4 regions of the Cupriavidus sp. KK10 genome follow, and region 2 is predicted to be linked to each of the others. Evidence: predicted binding sites of a transcription regulator. Region 2 holds the regulator's gene; each other region holds the start of a gene.
What was found. The regulator FNR, encoded in region 2, switches genes on or off when oxygen is low (the NO sensors DNR and NnrR bind a similar motif). The targets are predictions, from matches to a motif close to TTGATNNNNATCAA.
Positions count from the first base shown of each region.

Region 1 (4,756 bases), on a different replicon from region 2:
CAGCGCTTTGCCGATGCCGGCTGGCAGGACTGGCCTTATCGTTGCTGGCGCGATGCGTTCATGCGCAACGAGGCCTTCTGGGAGTCGCTGACGCAGGATATCGACGGCCTGTCGCGCCATCACCAGCACATCGTCGCCTTCTGTGCCCGGCAATGGCTTGACCTGCTCGCACCCGGTAATGTTTGGTGGATGAGTCCGACGATTGCCAGGACCGCCTCGAGCACCTTCGGCGCCAACTTCCTGCAAGGCGCCCATCACTGGCTGCAGGACGCCAGTGAGCTGCTGTCAAAGGTGCCTGGACTGCCTGCGGGGCGCCCCGCGCTGGAATTTCTACCCGGGCGCGACGTGGCGTGCACGCCTGGCAAGGTGGTGTTCCGCAACGCGTTGATCGAACTGATCGAGTATGCGCCCGCACCCGGCACCGATACGGTTTGGCGCGAGCCGGTCCTGATCGTGCCGTCCTGGATCATGCGGTATTACATCCTCGACCTGAAGCCCGAGAATTCGCTGGTGCGCTACCTGGTCGAGAGCGGCCATACCGTGTTCATGATCTCATGGAAGGACCCGGACGCCTCGGCCCGCGACTTCGGGCTTGACACCTACCTGGAGGCCGGGCTTCTGACTGCGCTCGACACCGTGCACGCGCGCTGCGACGGCGCGCACATCCACGCCGCCGGGTATTGCCTGGGCGGCACCCTGCTTGCCACGGGTGCCGCCATGCTGGCCCGCGACGCGGCCGGCGGGCCACTGGCCAGCATGACGCTCTTTGCGGCCGAAACCGATTTCCATGATCCGGGCGAACTGGGCCTGTTCATCGACAAGAGCTCGCTCGCCACGCTCGACGCCCTCATGTGGAGTCAGGGATATCTGAACGGGCCGCAGATGAAGTCTGCCTTTCAGATGCTGAACGCCCAGGACCTGATCTGGTCGCGCGTAATGAGCGAGTACCTGCTCGGCCAACGTTTGCGCGCCAACGATCTGGTCTCTTGGAACCGCGACACCACGCGACTGCCTTACCGCCTGCATTCGGAATGCCTGCACAAGCTGTTCCTGGGCAACGAGCTGGCCACCGGCAAGCTATGCGTTGGCGGACAGCCTGTCGCCCTGTCGGACCTCGACCTCCCGCTCTTCGTGGTAGGCACCGAACACGACCACGTCTCGCCCTGGCGATCCGTGTACAAGCTCCACTTGCTGACCCGGGCCGAACTGACCTTCTTGCTGACTTCGGGCGGCCACAACGCAGGTATCGTGTCGGAGCCGGGCCACCCGGGCCGGCGCTACCATGTGCATACGCGAATGCGCGCCGCGCCCTACCTGAGCCCGGAGCAGTTCCTCAGCGTGGCTGTGTACCGCGACGGTTCCTGGTGGCCGGCGTGGCATGACTGGCTAGTGGCCCACTCGACCGGATCCTGCACGCGACAGGCGCCGGCCCAGGGGCTCGCGGACGCTCCTGGTGCCTACGTTCTGGAACCCTAGAAAGGGGCTTGTTCGCAGCGCTGTGCCTTACACATTGGGAAAAGGCAAACTACCGGTGAAAGACATGCCGGCGGACAGATTCTAGTCAACTCTCAATGGGCCGAAAGGTATGTCGGGAAGACGGAACCTGAACGCCTAGGGCACGAGAACTGCGCACCCACCAGCGCGGGCGGCAATCAGTGCATCGCCGCCCGTACGCAAATGCTCGCGTGGAAAAAATCCTCGGCAGAAAAGCCAGCCCTAATCGCGCGAGCCTGCCAGACAGCATAAGTTCTACCTTGGACCTCGATGTACCGCTTACGGATAGCCGGCTCGAACGGAAACATGCCGTCTGACACGGGAAATACCGGTCGACGCCTAAGGAACTCGTTCCAGAAACCCTGCGCAAGCTGGCGGAGTGTTCGGCTGCCATTATTCATCGTATCTCATCAAGCGACCCCGCTATCAGTGTTGATAGGTAATCGGCCGACCTCCCTCGGCATCCCGCTCTGTCGCAGCCGCCGCACCGCACCTCCTTTCATCGCATCGCCGAGGCACTATGGCAAAATCAGTGCGACATCAGTACCGGCACTGTCATCGACTCGAGCAGCGTGCGGGTAACACCGCCAAGGACCAGCTCGTGCACCCGACTGTGGCCGTAGGCCCCCATGACGATCAGGTCAGCATTTCGGTCCGCGGCGTGTGAGAGCAACATCTGGCCGGTGTCATCGCCGCCCCCCGCCGCAAAAGTGCACAGCTGCACTGCCACGCCATGCCGAGCCAGCCAGTCCACCGCATACTGAGGCGGCGACACCCATGGCCCTTTCAGAACGCCTGAGGGCGTCCACGAGACCACTTCCACGGTGTCTGCGCGCTGCAGAAGCGGGAGCGCATCGCGGATGGCCCGCGCCGACTCGCGGCTGCCGTTCCACGCCACCATGATGTTCTTTCCAACGTGCGGGAACCGGCCTGCATACGGCACCACCAGCACCGGCCGCCCGCATTGCAGCACGATGGATTCAACAAAGCCACGCTCGGCGTAGGCGGCATCATCAGTGGGATCGTGCTGTCCAAGGATGACAAGATCCGCCCGATGTGCCTCTGCCTGGACCGTCGCCGCCGTGGCCCAGTCCGGCGCACGCCATTCCGTAGTGACGGCGACCTCGTCCGTCGCGCCCATCAGGGCATGGCGGGCCCGCTCGCCGACCTGATGCTGCCATTCGTCGTAAGAGGCGAGATAGCGGTCACCGTCCACCAGGTAGCGCACGGCGGTGGGATCGGGCTTGCCGACTGCAAGCAGGCCGACCAGCGTGGATTGGAACTCCAGCGCCAACTGGGTGGCGAGGTTCAGCCGGTCGTACACACGGCGGCTGGAATCGAGATGAACCAGGATCGTTGCGTATTCCATGGATTGTCTCCATCAGGCAGCCCCGAACGGGGCTTGCTTAAGCCTATGTCGCCACTTGGCCCAGGATTTGTCGTGCATCAAGCCGCCTTCCTGTCCGCGCCACAGTCGGTACCGGTGGCACCACTACCGCTCTGGTTCGCGCCACTATGATTCCCATAGAGCGAGCGCCGGTGCGTTTGGAATGCGCCCCGGTGGCAAACCTCGCAGGAGACTCACATGCATGAAACGAAGCGGTCGTACAAGGGATTCCATATCGTGCTGTTCGTCCCCGACGCCACCGCGCCAGGCAAGCCCAGCGGCGGCGTCCTTTTCACAGCCCCGGACAGAAGCATCGGCGTTCGCTTTACGCCAGATTGGCGCGCCCTGCGGGGTAGCGTGCAACAGGCTGAAGAGTGGTTCTTCGCCTACGCAGCGGGAGTCGTCGATTGCGAACTGGTCGGCGGCTTCGGCATTGACTTGCGCTACGACTGAGCGGCGCGGCCAACCGAGCATGAGAGGCCATTGCCCGGAACACCAGGTACGGGTTGCCCCAGGTCGCCTGACGCCAGCGCGATCGTGCGTGGCTTCGGCGGCCGCAGCGGGTCCGGTACGGCGGTACACGCTGCGCATAGCGGCACCAACGCGCAGGCGGCAAGCCTGCGCCATCCTGGCGGTATTGTCGGGGTGCATGACTGCAAGCGATTCTTCATGGGTAGCTCCCTGTGGGGCGCGCACCGCCCCAGGGCGGCTGCCGCCGGCCACGACGTGCGCTTCACACCGCGAAGCGAAAATGGCCGCTGTGCAGCACGATGTGCCGCGCACCCGTCATCTCGAACAGGGCTCCCGCGACGCGTTCAATGTCCTGGCGGTTGCTGATGAATGCCGGCAGCAAATCTTCACTGCGGTACGAGCGTGCGCCGAAATGATCCTCAAGCGCCTCGGCAGTGATTTCATAGGTCGCGGGCGACCCGTCCACCTTCGCGGTGCACTGCAGGCTGGGACCTGTCGGGCAGTAATCCGGCATCTCGCCGGCAAAGTCGATCTTATGCATAGCTGTCTGGCGTAACGCCCTCCAAAGTCTGTTCGCCTGCCTACGCCTCCTCGGCGCGGACCAGCAGGACGGGCGCGACGGCTAGGGTAATCACGCTCCGCGCGACGCTGCCCATGACGAGTCGCCGCACTCCCCGTCGGCCGTGCGTACCCATCACAACCAGATCGGCGCCCCAGCCATTGGCTTCGGCCGCGATCGTGGTAGCAACGTCGTCCTCCGCCATCGGCTTGCCGAGCAGCCGCGTTACGTGGCGAATGCCCGCCGCGGCAAGCCTGCTGGCGGCGGCGGCGAGGACGCTTTCGCCCGCCGTCGTGAGGTCCTCTATCAATCTCACCGGATCCAGATTGCTGACATCCAGGAATGGGCTGCGGTCATCGACCACATGGACCACCTCCACTTCCGCGCTGGCGGCGAGCGCAATGATCATGGCCTGTTCCAGGGCAAGTTCCGAAGCGGCGCCGCCGTCCATGGCGACAAGGATGCGCTGGTACATAGCGGATTCTCCGGCGATGGGAGCCTGTGGTGGCTCGGGTCTGGACTAGCTTAATCCAGCGTAGGGCAACCGGCGCAACTGCTGTTGATATGTGTCAAAGCCGCGGCACGGCGCTCCAACCGCCGTGGCGCGAGGCCGTATGTCCCAGTTGATGCGCATCAATGGCGGCCGCCACGCAAGGCCTACGCTGCAGAAACAGCGACGTCCGCTGCCATCTGACCGGAGCCCGTGATGACCCAAGCCGTGATTGTTTATTACTCCCGGACCGGCACCGTACGCCAGGTCGCCGAGGCCGTTGCCGCGCGGTCGGGATGGCCACTGGCCGAGGTCGCCGACGTCAAAAGCCGCGCCGGGATCCTTGGCGACCTCC
Region 1 is NZ_CP073678.1:1,390,739-1,395,494, reverse strand. It holds gene KB879_RS37875 (alpha/beta hydrolase) at 1-1,476, shown strand, start outside; gene KB879_RS37870 (universal stress protein) at 2,024-2,863, opposite strand; gene KB879_RS37865 (hypothetical protein) at 3,080-3,334, shown strand; gene KB879_RS37860 (DUF1488 domain-containing protein) at 3,615-3,893, opposite strand; gene KB879_RS37855 (universal stress protein) at 3,934-4,386, opposite strand; gene KB879_RS37850 (flavodoxin family protein) at 4,618-4,756, shown strand, end outside.
Region 1: the regulator FNR is predicted to act here: its motif matches at 2,931-2,944, upstream of KB879_RS37870 (universal stress protein).

Region 2 (4,756 bases):
ATCGTCCAGGAATGCCTTGGTCGTCGCATACAGCGCCGGCCTGCCCGGCACGTCGCGGTGTCCGATCACCTCGATCCAGCTGCGGTCCTCAAGCTTCTTGACCACTTCCGTGCTGACCGTTACGCCGCGGATTTCCTCGATATCGCCGCGGGTCACCGGCTGCCGGTAGGCAATGATCGCCAGTGTTTCCATCACGGCGCGCGAATATTTTGGCGGCTTTTCGGGATTCAGCCGATCGAGGTATTCACGCATTTCCGGCCGGCTCTGGAAGCGCCAGCCGCTGGCCAGGGCCACCAGTTCCACGCCGCGCGGCCGCCAGTCCTGGCGCAGTTCCTCAAGCAGCACGCGGATGGTGTCTGCGCCGACGTCGTCGTCAAACAGCCGCCGCAGGTCATTGACGCGCAACGGTTCCTGCGCGCAGATCAGCGCCGTCTCGAGGACGATCTTCGCCTCTTGGGTATTCATGTTGATGGTGTGCAGCCTGTCTTTGCACCTGCTCCCGGACGGATCCGGGGCATCGGAGATTTTGGATACAGCGGTACGAAAGCCACCGCCATCTCATTGCGCAGCTAGCCGGATACCTGCTGCATCCAAGCCGTGCACTTCCCTATCTTTGCATCGAGTTGCCGGGTCGTTCCGGCAGGAGATCGTTCGCGTGCCGTTATGGATCGGCCAGCAAACCTCTTGCGTAGCGCGCCCGCACATATCGGACGTCGCTGTCAGCGAACTGAAGGCCTCGGACGCAAGAAAAACGGGTATCGGGAGCAAGGCCGGCATCGCCAACACCGCAGTGCCAGCCGGACTTTTGAACCAGATCTTTTGAACCGGATGGACTGCGGGGACGGGACGGGCATCGAAAACCTTCCGCTTCCCCTGCCCTGAACGCGCCTTCTGGTAGGAAGGCCGCCTGGCGCTGCTCGCCCGCTGCTTACCGCGGCTCATTCTATGCCGCGCGATACCGCAATGTTGGCGATTGTATGGCATTCCCGCCCCCGCCTGCAACCATCATCCGTTGCCCGGGCGGCGCCGGCGCCTCAGAACACCAGGCAGAATCCATGCTCGGCCAGCGAATGTGGCAGCAGCACCGCTCGCGCAATGCCAAGGGCGCCGAACGCCATCACCGCCAGGCCGGCCCCCAAGCGCACGCCGGGACGTCGCGACAGCGTACGCAAGTAGCCCGCGAGGCCGGACAGCACCAGCAGATTAGGCAATGTGCCGAGCCCGAACACGCCCATCACGAGTGCGCCGGACGCCGCGTTGCCCGCCAGCAGCGCCAGCGTAAGCGCCCCATAGACCATGCCGCACGGCACCAGCCCCCACGCCAGGCCCACGCCATAACGCCGCGCCAGTCCGCTTCGCGCCCGCACAAACGCCGGCATGGCGCCTGCCAGGCCACCCAGCCGCCGCGCCACCGTTGCGCCGGCGCGCGCCGCCAGCCGCTCCAGCCAGTCGACGGTAAAAGTGTTGCCGCGCAGCAACCGCCAGCCCGACCACAGCAGCATGACGCTGCCCGCGCCGAACAGCCAGCGCTGCACCGGCAGGTAATCCTGCTTCCATGCCGAGGCACCGAGCGCGCCTAGCGCGGCACCAAGAAGCATATAGGTCGAGATCCGGCCCAAGTGCATAGTCAGCAACTCGGCCAGCCAGGCGGCGCGGCTGGGCACCAGACTGATCGTCACCGTCGCGCCGCGGCGTTGTTCCACGGCCAGCGCCACGCCGCCGCACATGGCAGCGCAGTGGACTCCGCCCAGCAAAGCCAGCAGAAAAACGCTGATCAGCACGCCAAATGTCAATTCTTACTCCCTACCGCATCACATCGCACGGTAAAATGTCCTAATCGCGCCCTCGCTGCCATTTCTAGCAGGTTCCAATTGCTCACCTCCATTCCCATTACCGAGATGTCGCCCCGCTGCTCCACCTGTGCAATGGGGCAGCTGTGCCTTCCGGTCGGCATGTCGCAGCAAGACCTCGCCAAGATGGACACGCTGGTACAGGAACGCATCCGCGTGCACAAGGGTGAAACCTTGTATCGCATGGGCGATCCGCTCACCGCGGTCTACGCCGTGCGCTTTGGCACGCTCAAGACCCACGTCACCACTGAAGACGGCCGCTCGCAGATTACCGGCTTCCACCTGCCCGGCGAAATCGTCGGTCTCGACGGGCTGGGCGAGATGCAGCATGCCTCCGATGCCGCCGCCCTGGAAGATACCGAAGTCTGCGTGGTCCGCATGAGCGAACTGCAGTCCCTCTCGGTCGACCTGCCATCGCTGCAGCAGCAGTTCCTGCGCCTGATGGGCAAGGAAATCACGCACGACCAGCTGATGCTGGTCACGCTGGGCTCGATGCGCGCCGAGGAACGCCTTGCCGCCTTCCTGATCAACCTCTCTGAGCGCCTGTCGGCGCGCGGCTATTCGGCGTCCGAGTTCGTGATGCGCATGAGCCGCGAAGAAATCGGCAGCTACCTGGGCCTGAAGCTCGAAACCGTCAGCCGCCTGTTCTCTCGCTTTGCCGAAGCCGGCCTGATCCAGATTCGCCAGCGCCACGTCAAGCTGGTGGACATCGACGGCATCAAGCAACTCTACAGCCGCTCCTGCTAAGCGGCCAAGCGCTGCCAGTGCCGCATCCGGCCATGGCAGCGCAGACCTCACGCCAGTCCGCTCATTCCAGTTCGTCGGTATCGCTGAGCCGCGTCGGCATGGTGTAGAGCGTCAGTCCGCTGGACAACGCGCAGAACACCCAGGCCATCAGGAAGCCGATGGTGTAGACCGATTCGCGGGACGCTTCGATCGGCTGGCCGAAGAAGTTCAGGTCACCGGGATCCACCACCGAAAACACCGTCGCGGTCGCAAAGCCAGCCATCAGGAACGCCGGCCAGAGTACCCACATCAGCCAGCGCAACCTCATGGCTGCCTCGCTGCGGCAGCCTTGGGCGGCGCGGCATCGGCCTTCTCCACCACCAGGCCATGGCGCGTTGCACCCTGCACCGGCATGTCCGGATGCGTGGACGCCAGCCAGATCGTCACGCCGCACGCCACCATCGCCACCAGCGGGCCGCTCATCAATAGCCACGGCCACGGCTCCTTCCACCACGGATTGCCTTGCTGACTCATCTTGCCCCCTTCATCTTGACGACTAAGTCCGCGTCTGCCTAGCTTCACAAATCGCGCGGCACGATGAAACTGGTGGATTGCCGGATTTCGGCCTGCCCCCGCTCCGTGCCTTCGCTCGTCACTGTCACGTTGATCTTGTGCGTGCCCCGCGCCGCGGCCTCGATCGGCACGCGGATCCGGATCGGCAGCAACCGGTTGGACGTCGGCGCCAACGATTCGGCCTGCTTGTCGTACTCCACCTTCAGGTTCTTCAGCTCGTCGCTGTCGGCGCGCACGCTGATCTTCATCGGCGCTTCGGTGGTGTTGATCAGCTGCAGGCGATAGACGTTCTCGATCCAGCGGCCTTCCACTTCACGGCCGAGCGCACCACGGTCGCGGATGATGTCGACCTTCAGCGGCGTGCGCAGCGCGATCGACGCCATGAAGCCGCCCAGCAGCACCACCCAGATCACGGAATAGATGATGACGCGCGGACGCAGCAGGCGCTTGCGCGATGCCGCTGCGGACAAGGCCTTGCGCATCGCGTTTTCCGAGGTATACCGGATCAGGCCGCGCGGATAGTCCATCTTGTCCATGACCTGGTTGCAGGCGTCGATGCAGGCGCCGCAGCCGATGCACTCGTACTGCAGGCCGTCGCGGATATCGATGCCTGTCGGGCACACCTGTACGCAGATGCTGCAGTTGACGCAGTCGCCAAGCCCCGCCTTGTAGTGATCGGTCTTGCGCGACCGGCTGCCGCGCGGCTCGCCGCGGCCGACGTCGTAGGTCACGACATAGGTATCGCGATCCACCATCACGCTCTGGAAGCGCGCATACGGGCACATGTACTTGCACACCTGCTCGCGCATGAAGCCCGCATTGCCCCAGGTGGCGAACGCGTAAAACAGCATCCAGAACGACTGCCACGGCCCCAGCGACAGGCTGAGCACCTCGCCGCCCAGACGGCGGATCGGCGCGAAATAGCCGATGAAGGTAAAGCCGGTCCAGAGCGCAATCAGCACCCACAGGAAGTGCTTGGTCGCCTTGAGACGGAACTTGCGCAGGCTCCACGGATCGCCATCGAGCCGGATGCGGGCGATGCGGTCGCCTTCGACCCGCCGCTCGATCCACATGAAGATCTCGGTATAGACCGTCTGCGGACAGGCATAGCCGCAGAACAGCCGCCCCGCGATCGCCGTGAACAGGAACAGCGCCAGCGCCGAGATCACCAGCAGCACCGCCAGGTAGATCACATCCTGTGGCCACAGCACCAGCCCGAAGATGTAGAACTTGCGCGCGCCAAGGTCGAACAGCACGGCCTGGCGGCCGTTCCATTGGAGCCAGGGCGTGCCGTAGTAGATCAGCTGGGTCAGGATCACCAGCCAGACCCGCCAGCTGGAGAAGGCGCCCGTCACCGAGCGCGGGTAGATTTTGCGGCGGACCTCGTAGAGCGTTTCGTCAGAGGTCTCGCCCGGCGCAGCGGCCGACCGTTGCAGGTCGGCCGCCCGGGCCATTTCTTCGGTCCCGGGTGCATTCATGGGCATGCTCTCCCGCGAGCCACCAGCGCCCGCTCACATGAGTCGTCGGTCATTGCCCGGCTCCACTCCCGATGTTGGACAAACCCCAGATATAGGCCGTCAGCATCCGGATGCGTTCAGGCGTCAGGA
Region 2 is NZ_CP073677.1:5,033,829-5,038,584, forward strand. It holds gene scpB (SMC-Scp complex subunit ScpB) at 1-465, opposite strand, end outside; gene KB879_RS23460 (sulfite exporter TauE/SafE family protein) at 1,035-1,793, opposite strand; gene fnr (fumarate/nitrate reduction transcriptional regulator Fnr) at 1,872-2,597, shown strand; gene KB879_RS23470 (hypothetical protein) at 2,659-2,904, opposite strand; gene KB879_RS23475 (membrane protein) at 2,901-3,110, opposite strand; gene ccoG (cytochrome c oxidase accessory protein CcoG) at 3,155-4,603, opposite strand; gene ccoP (cytochrome-c oxidase, cbb3-type subunit III) at 4,677-4,756, opposite strand, start outside.

Region 3 (4,756 bases), 2.6 Mb from region 2:
CATAGGGGACCACGCATGACAGTGCCCCATTCCGGATCGACGCCAGTCGAGTCCTGGCGCTGGTCGTCAATAGCGTCGCATTCTGGCGGCGCGAGACCATCGCCATTCCGGTAAGCGATGGCGTCGATGACATCCAGCTCGCGCTGACGGCGGATGCCTGGTCTCGCACCTACCGATCACATGCCCTGGCCGAAGCGAGCCGCGCAGTGAAGATGCGCAGCGGCCTGACGCTGGTGCCGACATCCCCTTTGTCCGGCAATGGCACATACCGGGTTTCCCTGCCGGCGGACAGGCTGCCCGTCATGCAACTGCATGAGACACTTGCCGATATTGGCAGGCGCTATGGCGTCGCCACGCGCGAACTGGTCAAACTGGAGCTGGAGTACGGCACCCAAGATGGGTTCTGATTCCTCTCGCGCGCTCACTGCCGTGCTATCCGACGCGTCCCAAAGCCCCCTGAGGGCATAACCTGACCGCGCCGAACCGGATTTTCCCCTATTGCTGCCGCGCCTATCTGCCGGAGCACACGGCGGAGTTTTTGGGGAGGGAATATGGCGGGCTGATGCCGGGGCGACGCGTGGCTTGAGGTCCAGGAGGGTTGGCCGGGATTCGAAAATGCTTTGCCACATTCCGGTCGGAACCCTCCGGGCGGCGGCGAGGCCGCTCGCGCGCCGCCAGTGCCCGATCGGCGGTGGTCACACCTCAGTGCGACATGAAGACTGGCAAGTCTGACTGGCGCAGCAGGGCGCGGGTGGTGCCACCCAGCACAAGCTCTCTCAGCCGGGAGCGGCCATAGCCGCCGGCGACCAGTAGGTCGGCCTGAACCTTGGCCGCAAGTTGTGGCAGCACGTGGTCGGGATCGCCCTCCCCGACCAGCAGACTGGCGCGGATGCCATGGCTGAGCAGCCATGCTGTCAGCCGATCCGCGCTGTCTCGATAGGCCGCTTTCTCACCGGCAGTGCTGTGCTTGCCAGCGCTGACCACCAGGACGGTAACGGCGCTGGCATGCACAAGCCACGGCAGTGCGTCCGCGACCGCCCGCGCGGCCTCCCGGCCGCCGTTCCATGCGATGGCAACATGGCCACCAATTCTCGGGACGGATGCGCCCGGCACCAGCAGGATGGGCCGGCCTGCATTGAGCATCGCATACTCAGCGGCCCCGGCCAGCAAAGCCGGCACTTCGGCCTGCGCCGAGGGCGATGCGGGCAGGATGAGGTCGGCGAAGCGGCCCTCGTCGGCAAGCGCCCAGCCGGACTCGGCGTCGACAACGATGTGCCGGGTGGGAATGGCCGGTGACACTTGCCTGGTCAGCGTGTCGAGTGCGTTCTTGTGAGCGGCAGCCAGTTTGTGCAAATGGCTCGCGGCAAGCACAGCGTATTGCCCGGCTTCTTCGCCCGCCCCACGAAACGGCTCCAGGTGCGTTCCTGTTGCCGTCAGGCCGACCACGCTGCCGCCGGACCTTCCGGCAAGCCGTGCCGCCGTTTCAATGCGCGCGGACCGTGCAGCATCTTCGCTGAGGTCGACAAGGATGGTTCTGAAGTCCATGAGGTGATTCCACTCTTTGGTTTAAGTTCGCATCATCGTGAAAACAGCACCGGTGCCGTCATCGAGTCAAGCAGCGTATGCGTGACACCGCCCAGCACCAGTTCCCGCATGCGACCGTGTCCGTAGGCACCCATCACGATCAGGTCGGCATCGAAATCCGCCGCGCGCGAAAGGATGAGTTCGCCGATGGTCAGGTCAGCCCCACCGGGACCGTGTTCGATTTCCACGGCGACGCCGTGGCGTTCCAGCACGCGTGCGGCGTGGCCGACCGGGGTGGCGTCTGCTCTTGCCTCCTTGGCCGCAGTCTGTGCGCAAAGAATGCGCGCCTGCGCGCCGGCCATCAGCGGCACGGCGTCGTGAAGCGCCCGCGCCGCCTCGCGGCTGCCATTCCACGCCACGATAACGCGCGTACCCAGCGTTGGAAACGTGCCCGTGCACGGCACCACGAGCGTCGGTCGGCCGGTCTCCAGCAGCAGCGATTCCAGCAGTTGTCGGGCCACCGGACCTTCGGTATTGCCGGGGTCGTACTGGCCGGCAACGACCAGGCCGGCCTCGCGGGCCTCGCGCAGCACTGATGCCACGGCCCCCAGCTCCGCAGCGCGCCACTCCGCGCGCACTGGCATGGCCTGGGTTGCAGCCAGAAACTGCGCCCGGACGTCTTCCCTGACCTGCTTGCGCCGGGCCAGGTCGTCCGCAACATATTGCTGCGCGCCGTCCATGAGGTAGAACCAGGCAGGATCGGGAATGAAACCGGCGTACATGCCGATCAGCCGGCACTCGCTGGCCGCCGCAACGCGCCCCGCCACTTCAAGCCGCTGCCGTGCCTGCGGATTGCTGTCCAGATGAACCAGGATGCTGTCGTAAGCCATGATCGCCCTCTCGCTCGACTACAGACCAGTCTAGGCAGCAAGGCCGACCGGCGCTTGACCCGGATCAACGGGCCTGCCCTGCGGCGAAATCGCTCACGCATCGCCCTGATGTGCGGTGGAGGCTACTGCGGGCAAACGTATGCGGAGACGTCAAGCCGTCCGGCCATCACTTCTGTTTGCGGTCAATTACTCGCCGCGCCTGCCTCTTCGGGTTGACATATATCAAGCGCGTATCGAGGCCGGCGCCTACGCTGAATGCAGCGAATCGCAACATTGAGCACACCCTTGCCCCTCAGGAGACCCATCATGTACCAGCGCATCCTGCTCGCTGTCGACGGCAGCCGTTCTTCCGACCTTGCACTGAGCCAGGCCACCATCATCGCCAAGGCAACCGGGGCCGAGGTCAAGGCGTTGTTCGTGGTAGACGACAGCGATGTGTTCTTCGAGGCTAGTTACTTCAACCCCAAGGAACTGATCGACAACATCACCGCGCACGGCCGCAAGGCGCTGGATGCCGCCTCGGCCAGGCTCAGCGAAGCAGGCGTGCGCAACTCGGTGAAACTGGATGAAAAGCCGGTTGCGCCCGGCCGGATCTCGCTGACCATTGTCACCGAGGCCGATGCGTGGAATGCCGACCTGATCGTGCTTGGCACCCACGGCCGCCGCGGCGTCCGGCGCCTGCTGATGGGCAGCGTGTCGGAAGGCGTGCTTGCCAAGACCAGCAAGCCCGTGCTCCTGGTCCGCAGCGAAGTCGAAGGTTAGGCGCGTCACGGCGCCACGGGCGGCGTAGGAGTGCCAGGCCATGCCCCGCCAAACCATGCGTGCGATGGTCTTCGAGGGCGCGGGCCTGCCGCTGCGCCTTCACAACTTGCCGGTTCCCGACCCGGGGCCTGGCGAAGTTCGCATTGCCGTGGGGGCTTGCGGGGTGTGCCGGACCGACCTGCATATCGCCGACGGCGACCTGCGCCATCCCAAGCCGGTGCTCATCCCAGGGCATGAAATCGTCGGACAGGTGGATTCGTGCGGCGCCGGCGTCACCGCCTTCAAGCCGGGCGACCGCGTGGGTGTGCCCTGGCTCGGACATACCTGTGGCCGTTGTCACTACTGCCTGCGTCATCACGAGAATCTTTGCGACGCGCCGCTGTTCACTGGCTATACCCGCGATGGCGGCTATGCGGAGTACGTTATTGCCGACAGCGGCTATTGCTTCCAGATTCCGCCTGGCTACGATGACGAACACGCCGCACCACTACTCTGCGCCGGCCTGATCGGCTACCGGACGCTGCGCATGGCGGGCGCAGCCAGCCATGCACACCGCATCGGCATCTACGGCTTCGGCGCCGCCGCCCACCTGGTGACGCAGATCGCGGTGGCGCAAGGCCGCGAAGTCTACGCCTTCACCCGCGCGGGCGACGCAGGCGCGCAGCAACTCGCATACCAGTCCGGCGCGTGCTGGGCCGGCTCGAGCGACCTCCAGTCGCCCGTGCCGCTGGACGCCGCGCTGATTTTCGCCCCGGTGGGCGCGCTGGTTCCCAAGGCGCTGCGCGCTGTGGACAAGGGTGGCATCGTGGTCTGTGGCGGAATTCATATGAGCGATATCCCAAGCATGCCTTACCAGCTGCTTTGGGAAGAAAGGCGCCTGTGTTCCGTAGCCAACCTCACGCGTGCCGACGGCATCGCCCTGATGGATATCGCCGCCCGGACTCCGCTGCATACGCACACCACCGCGTATCCGTTGGAGCAGGCCAACGAAGCGCTGGCCGACCTGCGCGAGGGCCGGCTTACCGGCGCCGCCGTCCTGAAACTCCGTCAATAGATTCCTGGCAGATAGATCGATGAGCCGTTACCAGACACGTTTTCAGGCGCGTGAGCATGCGGGCTCGGAACTGGCCTGGGCGTTGCGCGCGTATCGGGGAACCGGTGCCCTGGTCCTGGCGATTCCGCGCGGCGGCGTGCCGGTCGGGCGCGTTGTGGCCGACGCACTGGGCGCTGACTTCGACCTGGTGATGGCGCGCAGGATCGCTCCTGGCGTAGCACTGGACGACTCTGGCGCGACATGGTGCACGGACGCAATGAACGCAAATGGCGGCGCCAGCAGCCAGCGTGATGCCCAGTTCGACCAGCTTCGCAGGCAGCGCGCCGTGTATACGCCGGTTCGCAAGCTGGCGGATCCGGGCGGTCGCGTGGTGATCGTCGTGGATGACGGCCTGGTGAGCGGCGCAACGATGTATGCGGCCCTCGCAAGCCTGCGCAAGCGGCACCCTGCCCGGCTCATATGCGCGCTCCCGATCGCCACCGCAGCCGGCCTGGACCGGGTCCGCGCGTTGGCCGACGAAGTCATC
Region 3 is NZ_CP073677.1:2,483,367-2,488,122, forward strand. It holds gene KB879_RS40375 (hypothetical protein) at 1-5, shown strand, start outside; gene KB879_RS11905 (hypothetical protein) at 207-407, shown strand; gene KB879_RS11910 (universal stress protein) at 703-1,545, opposite strand; gene KB879_RS11915 (universal stress protein) at 1,578-2,414, opposite strand; gene KB879_RS11920 (universal stress protein) at 2,721-3,176, shown strand; gene KB879_RS11925 (zinc-dependent alcohol dehydrogenase family protein) at 3,217-4,230, shown strand; gene KB879_RS11930 (phosphoribosyltransferase family protein) at 4,250-4,756, shown strand, end outside.
Region 3: the regulator FNR is predicted to act here: its motif matches at 2,627-2,640, upstream of KB879_RS11920 (universal stress protein).

Region 4 (4,756 bases), on a different replicon from region 2:
GTCGCGCATCTGGTCCCGTCCCTGGTAGCCCACCGCGAGCCGATAGGCACCCGGCTTGAGTCGCATGTAGAACAGAGGTCCGCTGGCGGTAGTGTGCAGCACGGGGCGGCCAGCCTGGCTGGCCACGACCACCGTGGCACCGCCCAGCGGTTTGCCGCGCCCGGCATCCACCATCGTCAGCCGTACATTGAAACGCGCGGCGACGGTCAACATGCTTTGCAGGCCCGCCTCATCGTCCCCACCCGATACGTAGGAGACGCCGTGCTGCTCCATAATCTGCACGCCAGCGCCAGCCGGCGCGGCGCGAGTGGCGCAACCGGCCGCCGCAACGGCAATCGCCAGCGACGACAGCCCGAGGCCAAGCCTTCTTGAAACCTGCATTTGCGTCACTCCGAGACGATTATTGGGGTATCCGCGGACCGGGACGGAACGGTCAGGGGCTATCGCTGCGTGACTGCTGCCGAACGAGCAGTATGGGGCGAACCGTCTTGCTGACCACGTGCTCCGAGACCGAGCCCAGCACCATGTGCCGCACGCCGCGATGGCCGTGTGTGCCCATGACGATCAGGTCCGCGCTCCAGTGGTCCGCTTCCGCGACGATCGCCTCGGCAATCCTCGCAGGGGTGCCGGGCGTCTCGGCCAACCTGCTGCTCCAGCGCACGCCGGAGGCACTCAGGCGCTCGCCGGCGCGAGCCAGCACCTGCTTGCCATAAGCAATGATGTCGGCCATTAGCCCAGGCCGGTCACGCGCGCTGATCTCGAAGAACAGGTCGCTGTCGTCGACGACGAACATGGCCCTGACCTCGGCGTGGGTGGCCAGCGCCATGGACACTGCCTGCTCCAGGGCACTTAAGGATGAACGGCTGCCATCGATGGCTAGGAGAATTCGGCGGAACATGGCGACCTCGGCTTCGGCTATGGTTATTTCCAAAGTAGCGGTCGCAAGGGCATGCGGGTTGATGCCAGTCAACGAAGCCCTAAAGTCCCCCTGACCGACCGGTTGCGAATTCGCGACCTGATCAGCGACATGCGCAGGCCCACCGGTCTTCGTGCCGCGCAATCGCGGTGAGCATGTGGCACACAGCGCTTCGCCGCCATTCAGTGCGACAGCAGCAGTGGCATCCCGGCATGGTGCATCAGCGTCCGCGTGGTGCCGCCCAGCATCACCTCGCGCATGCGGGAATGTCCGTAGCCACCGGCCACCAGTAGGTCCGCGTTCAGGCTCCGTGAAGCCTCAAGCAGCACCCGGCCAACCGCCTCGCTCGTCGGTTCGTTGTACACCCCCGCGACGATGCCATGCCGCTCGAGGTATTGACGCAGGCCCGCGACTGGTTCCGACTTTGGAGTAGGCCGGTCGTCCCGGTTCCATACTGCCACGATAGTGACCCGCTCTGCGCACAGCAATAGCGGCATCGCGTCCGCCACGGCGCGAGCGGCCTCTCGCCAGCCATCCCAAGCGATCACGATATGTTCCATCTCCGCCTGCTGGTAAGTATCCGGCACCAGCAACACGGGCCTGCCGGCATTTAGCAGTACATATTCGGCGGTCTCGGCTGCAAGGCTGCCTACCGAATACGGGTCGGGCGGTGGTGCCAGCACGACGATGTCTGATACTCGGCCTTCCTGCGCCAACGCCCATCCCGGGTCTTCCTCGACCACGCGGTGGGTATGTGCCACCCCAGGCGCTGCCTGCTCCATCAGGCGCCGGAACGCGACGCCCATCTCTTCCGCCTGCGCCGCCAGGCCGACCCTGGCCACATCCACGTACCGCTCTGCATCGCTGCCGGCGTCCGGAATCCGCTCGAACGGCACGCCGGTCGCGGTCAATCCCACCACATGACCGCCGGAGCGCTTGGCGAGGTCCGCTGCAACGCCTACACGAGCGGCGCAGCCTGTGTCACGCCCGAGTTCGACCAATACGGTTTTGAAGACCATGATGCTCTCCTGTGCAGGGACTTCGAAAGCGCCGGGCGACCGGGTTGGTGTGCCGTAGCTCGAAAAGCGAATGTTGTCGCCTGAGTCTCCATTTCTCATTATCGGAGCTCGCCTGGCGGCCAAGCATGATGCACGTCAACATCGAGATGATCGCCCCGCGCCTACACGGCGTACTCTGCATCGCGTTGCGTCGACTTATCCCGCCGTGTTTCGCACCAGTGCCGCCTTCAGTGCACAGAGTTGCCGCCGGTGAAGCTTGCCTTGTGGGTGCCTTGTGGGGGCTTGCGTTGTATCAAGCCACAATGCCATTTCACCACTAGTGTGAATCAGTCAGTCGCTCGCTAGCGCTGTTCACCCCCCTTGGCAGCTTCCCAGACGTTAGGCGTTGAAAGGGAATCCTGGATTTGCTTAGGCGTCTGTATAAGTCCACCGAGAAGGAGCAGCACATGTCCAACGAACATACGCAGGTTGTCTGGTTCGAAGATCTAAGACGGGCCGATGTTCCTCGCGTCGGTGGCAAGAACGCGTCGCTGGGGGAGATGGTGGCCAACCTCGCGCCCGCAGGCGTCAAGATTCCCCCGGGGTTCGCAGTGACGGCGGATGCATACTGGCGCTTCATCGACACGAATGGCCTGCAGGAAACCGTGTCCAGGGTTCTCAGCGAACTTGCTGACGGCAAGGTTTCCCTCTCCGAGGCCGGGGCCGCCATTCGTCAGCTCATCCTCCGCGGCGAATGGCCCAGAGAAACGGCTGAGGCGATCCGTCTGGCTTATGAAGAGCTGAACCGCCGGACCGGACGGGTCAACATGGACGTCGCCGTGCGCTCGAGCGCGACCGCCGAGGACTTGCCGGATGCCAGCTTCGCCGGACAACAGGAAACCTTCCTCAATATCCGGGGTGATCGTGCACTCCTTGACGCTTGCCGGCGCTGCTACGCCTCGCTTTTCACCGACCGCGCGATCAGCTACAGGCAGGCGAAGGGCTTCGACCATCTGAAGGTTGCGTTGTCGGTCGGCGTCCAACGCATGGTGCGATCCGACCTGAGCGGCGCCGGTGTGATGTTCTCGATAGACACCGAAACTGGCTTCGACAAGGTGGCCCTGATCAACGCCGCCTGGGGTCTGGGCGAGAGCGTCGTGCAGGGCACCGTCGAACCGGACGAATACGAGGTGTTCAAGCCGCTTCTGTCCGACCCGTCACTCACGCCGATCATCGGGAAGAAGCTCGGCGACAAGAGCCGCAAGATGATCTACACGAGCGATAGCCGCGGTCCGACCAAGTATGTCCCGACATCGAAGGCAGAACGCGCGTCCTTCGTGTTGGGAGATGAGGAGATTCTTACCTTGTCGCGCTGGGCCCGCACGATCGAAGACCACTATGGCCAGCCCATGGACATCGAATGGGCGAAGGACGGCGAGAGCGCAGAGATGTTTATCGTCCAGGCCAGACCGGAAACCGTCCAGTCGCGACGCGAGGCGAGCGCGGTGAAGACCTACCGCATCAAGAAGGCCGGCCGCAAGCTGGCATCGGGCGTGAGCATCGGGGATGCCGTCGCGGCGGGCGTGGTTTGCGTGATCGAGAGCCCACGCGAGATGGGACGCTTCGTCGACGGTGCTATCCTCGTGACCCAATCCACGGACCCCGACTGGGTGCCCGTCATGCGGCGTGCAGCTGCCATCGTCACCGACCACGGCGGCCGCACCTCGCACGCAGCCATCGTAAGCCGTGAGCTTGGGCTTCCGGCGATCGTCGGCACGGGCAATGCGACCCATCTGCTGCACGACGAGCAAGAGGTCACCGTTTCCTGCGCGGAAGGTCGCGAGGGCTTTGTCTACGAAGGCACCGCCGACTATGAAGTCGAGGAAATCGACTTTGGCAGTATCCCGGCAACCCATACCAAGGTCATGCTGAACCTTGCCAACCCCGCAGCAGCGTTCCGCTGGTGGCGGATCCCGGCCGATGGCGTCGGGCTGGCGCGGATGGAGTTCGTGATCAACAATCACATCAAGATCCATCCAATGGCGCTGGTCCGCTACGACACGCTAAAGGACGATGAGGCGAAGCAGACAATTGCCGGCTTGACCGCTGGATACGAAAGCAAGACGGAGTACTTTGTCGACCGGCTCGCGCGCGGACTGGGGAGAATTGCCGCTGTCCAGTATCCACATCCGGTAGTGGTCCGCATGAGCGACTTCAAGACCAACGAGTACGCCCATCTGATCGGCGGCGCGGAATTCGAGCCCCGGGAGGAGAACCCGATGCTTGGATTCCGCGGGGCGTCGCGATACTACTCTCCCCGCTATCGGGAGGGCTTCGCGCTGGAATGCCAGGCGATTTGCCGCCTGCGCAGGGAGATGGGATTCACCAATGTGATCGTCATGATCCCATTCTGCCGCTCCGCAAAAGAGGCGGACCGCGTACTTGAGGTCATGGCGGAGAACGGCCTCGTGCGCGGCGAAGCCGGCCTGAACGTATATGTCATGTGCGAGATTCCGTCGAACGTGATCCTGGCAGGCGAGTTCGCCAGGCGCTTCGATGGGTTTTCAATCGGCAGCAATGACCTGACTCAGCTCACGCTTGGCGTAGACCGCGATTCGGCAGAACTCGCGGAGTTGTTCGACGAGCAGGACGACGCTGTCAAATGGATGATCCACAGCGTCATCGCAGAGGCGCACAAGGCCGGGGCCGATGTCGGCTTGTGCGGCCAGGCGCCTAGCGATCACCCGGAGTTCGCTGGGTACCTCGTCGAAAGCGGCATCGATTCGATGTCGGTGAGTCCCGATAGCTTTATCGCGGTCAAGCATCATGTTGCTGCCGCCGA
Region 4 is NZ_CP073678.1:1,385,374-1,390,129, reverse strand. It holds gene KB879_RS37845 (carboxypeptidase-like regulatory domain-containing protein) at 1-381, opposite strand, end outside; gene KB879_RS37840 (universal stress protein) at 434-898, opposite strand; gene KB879_RS37835 (universal stress protein) at 1,099-1,935, opposite strand; gene ppsA (phosphoenolpyruvate synthase) at 2,382-4,756, shown strand, end outside.
Region 4: the regulator FNR is predicted to act here: its motif matches at 2,061-2,074, upstream of KB879_RS37835 (universal stress protein).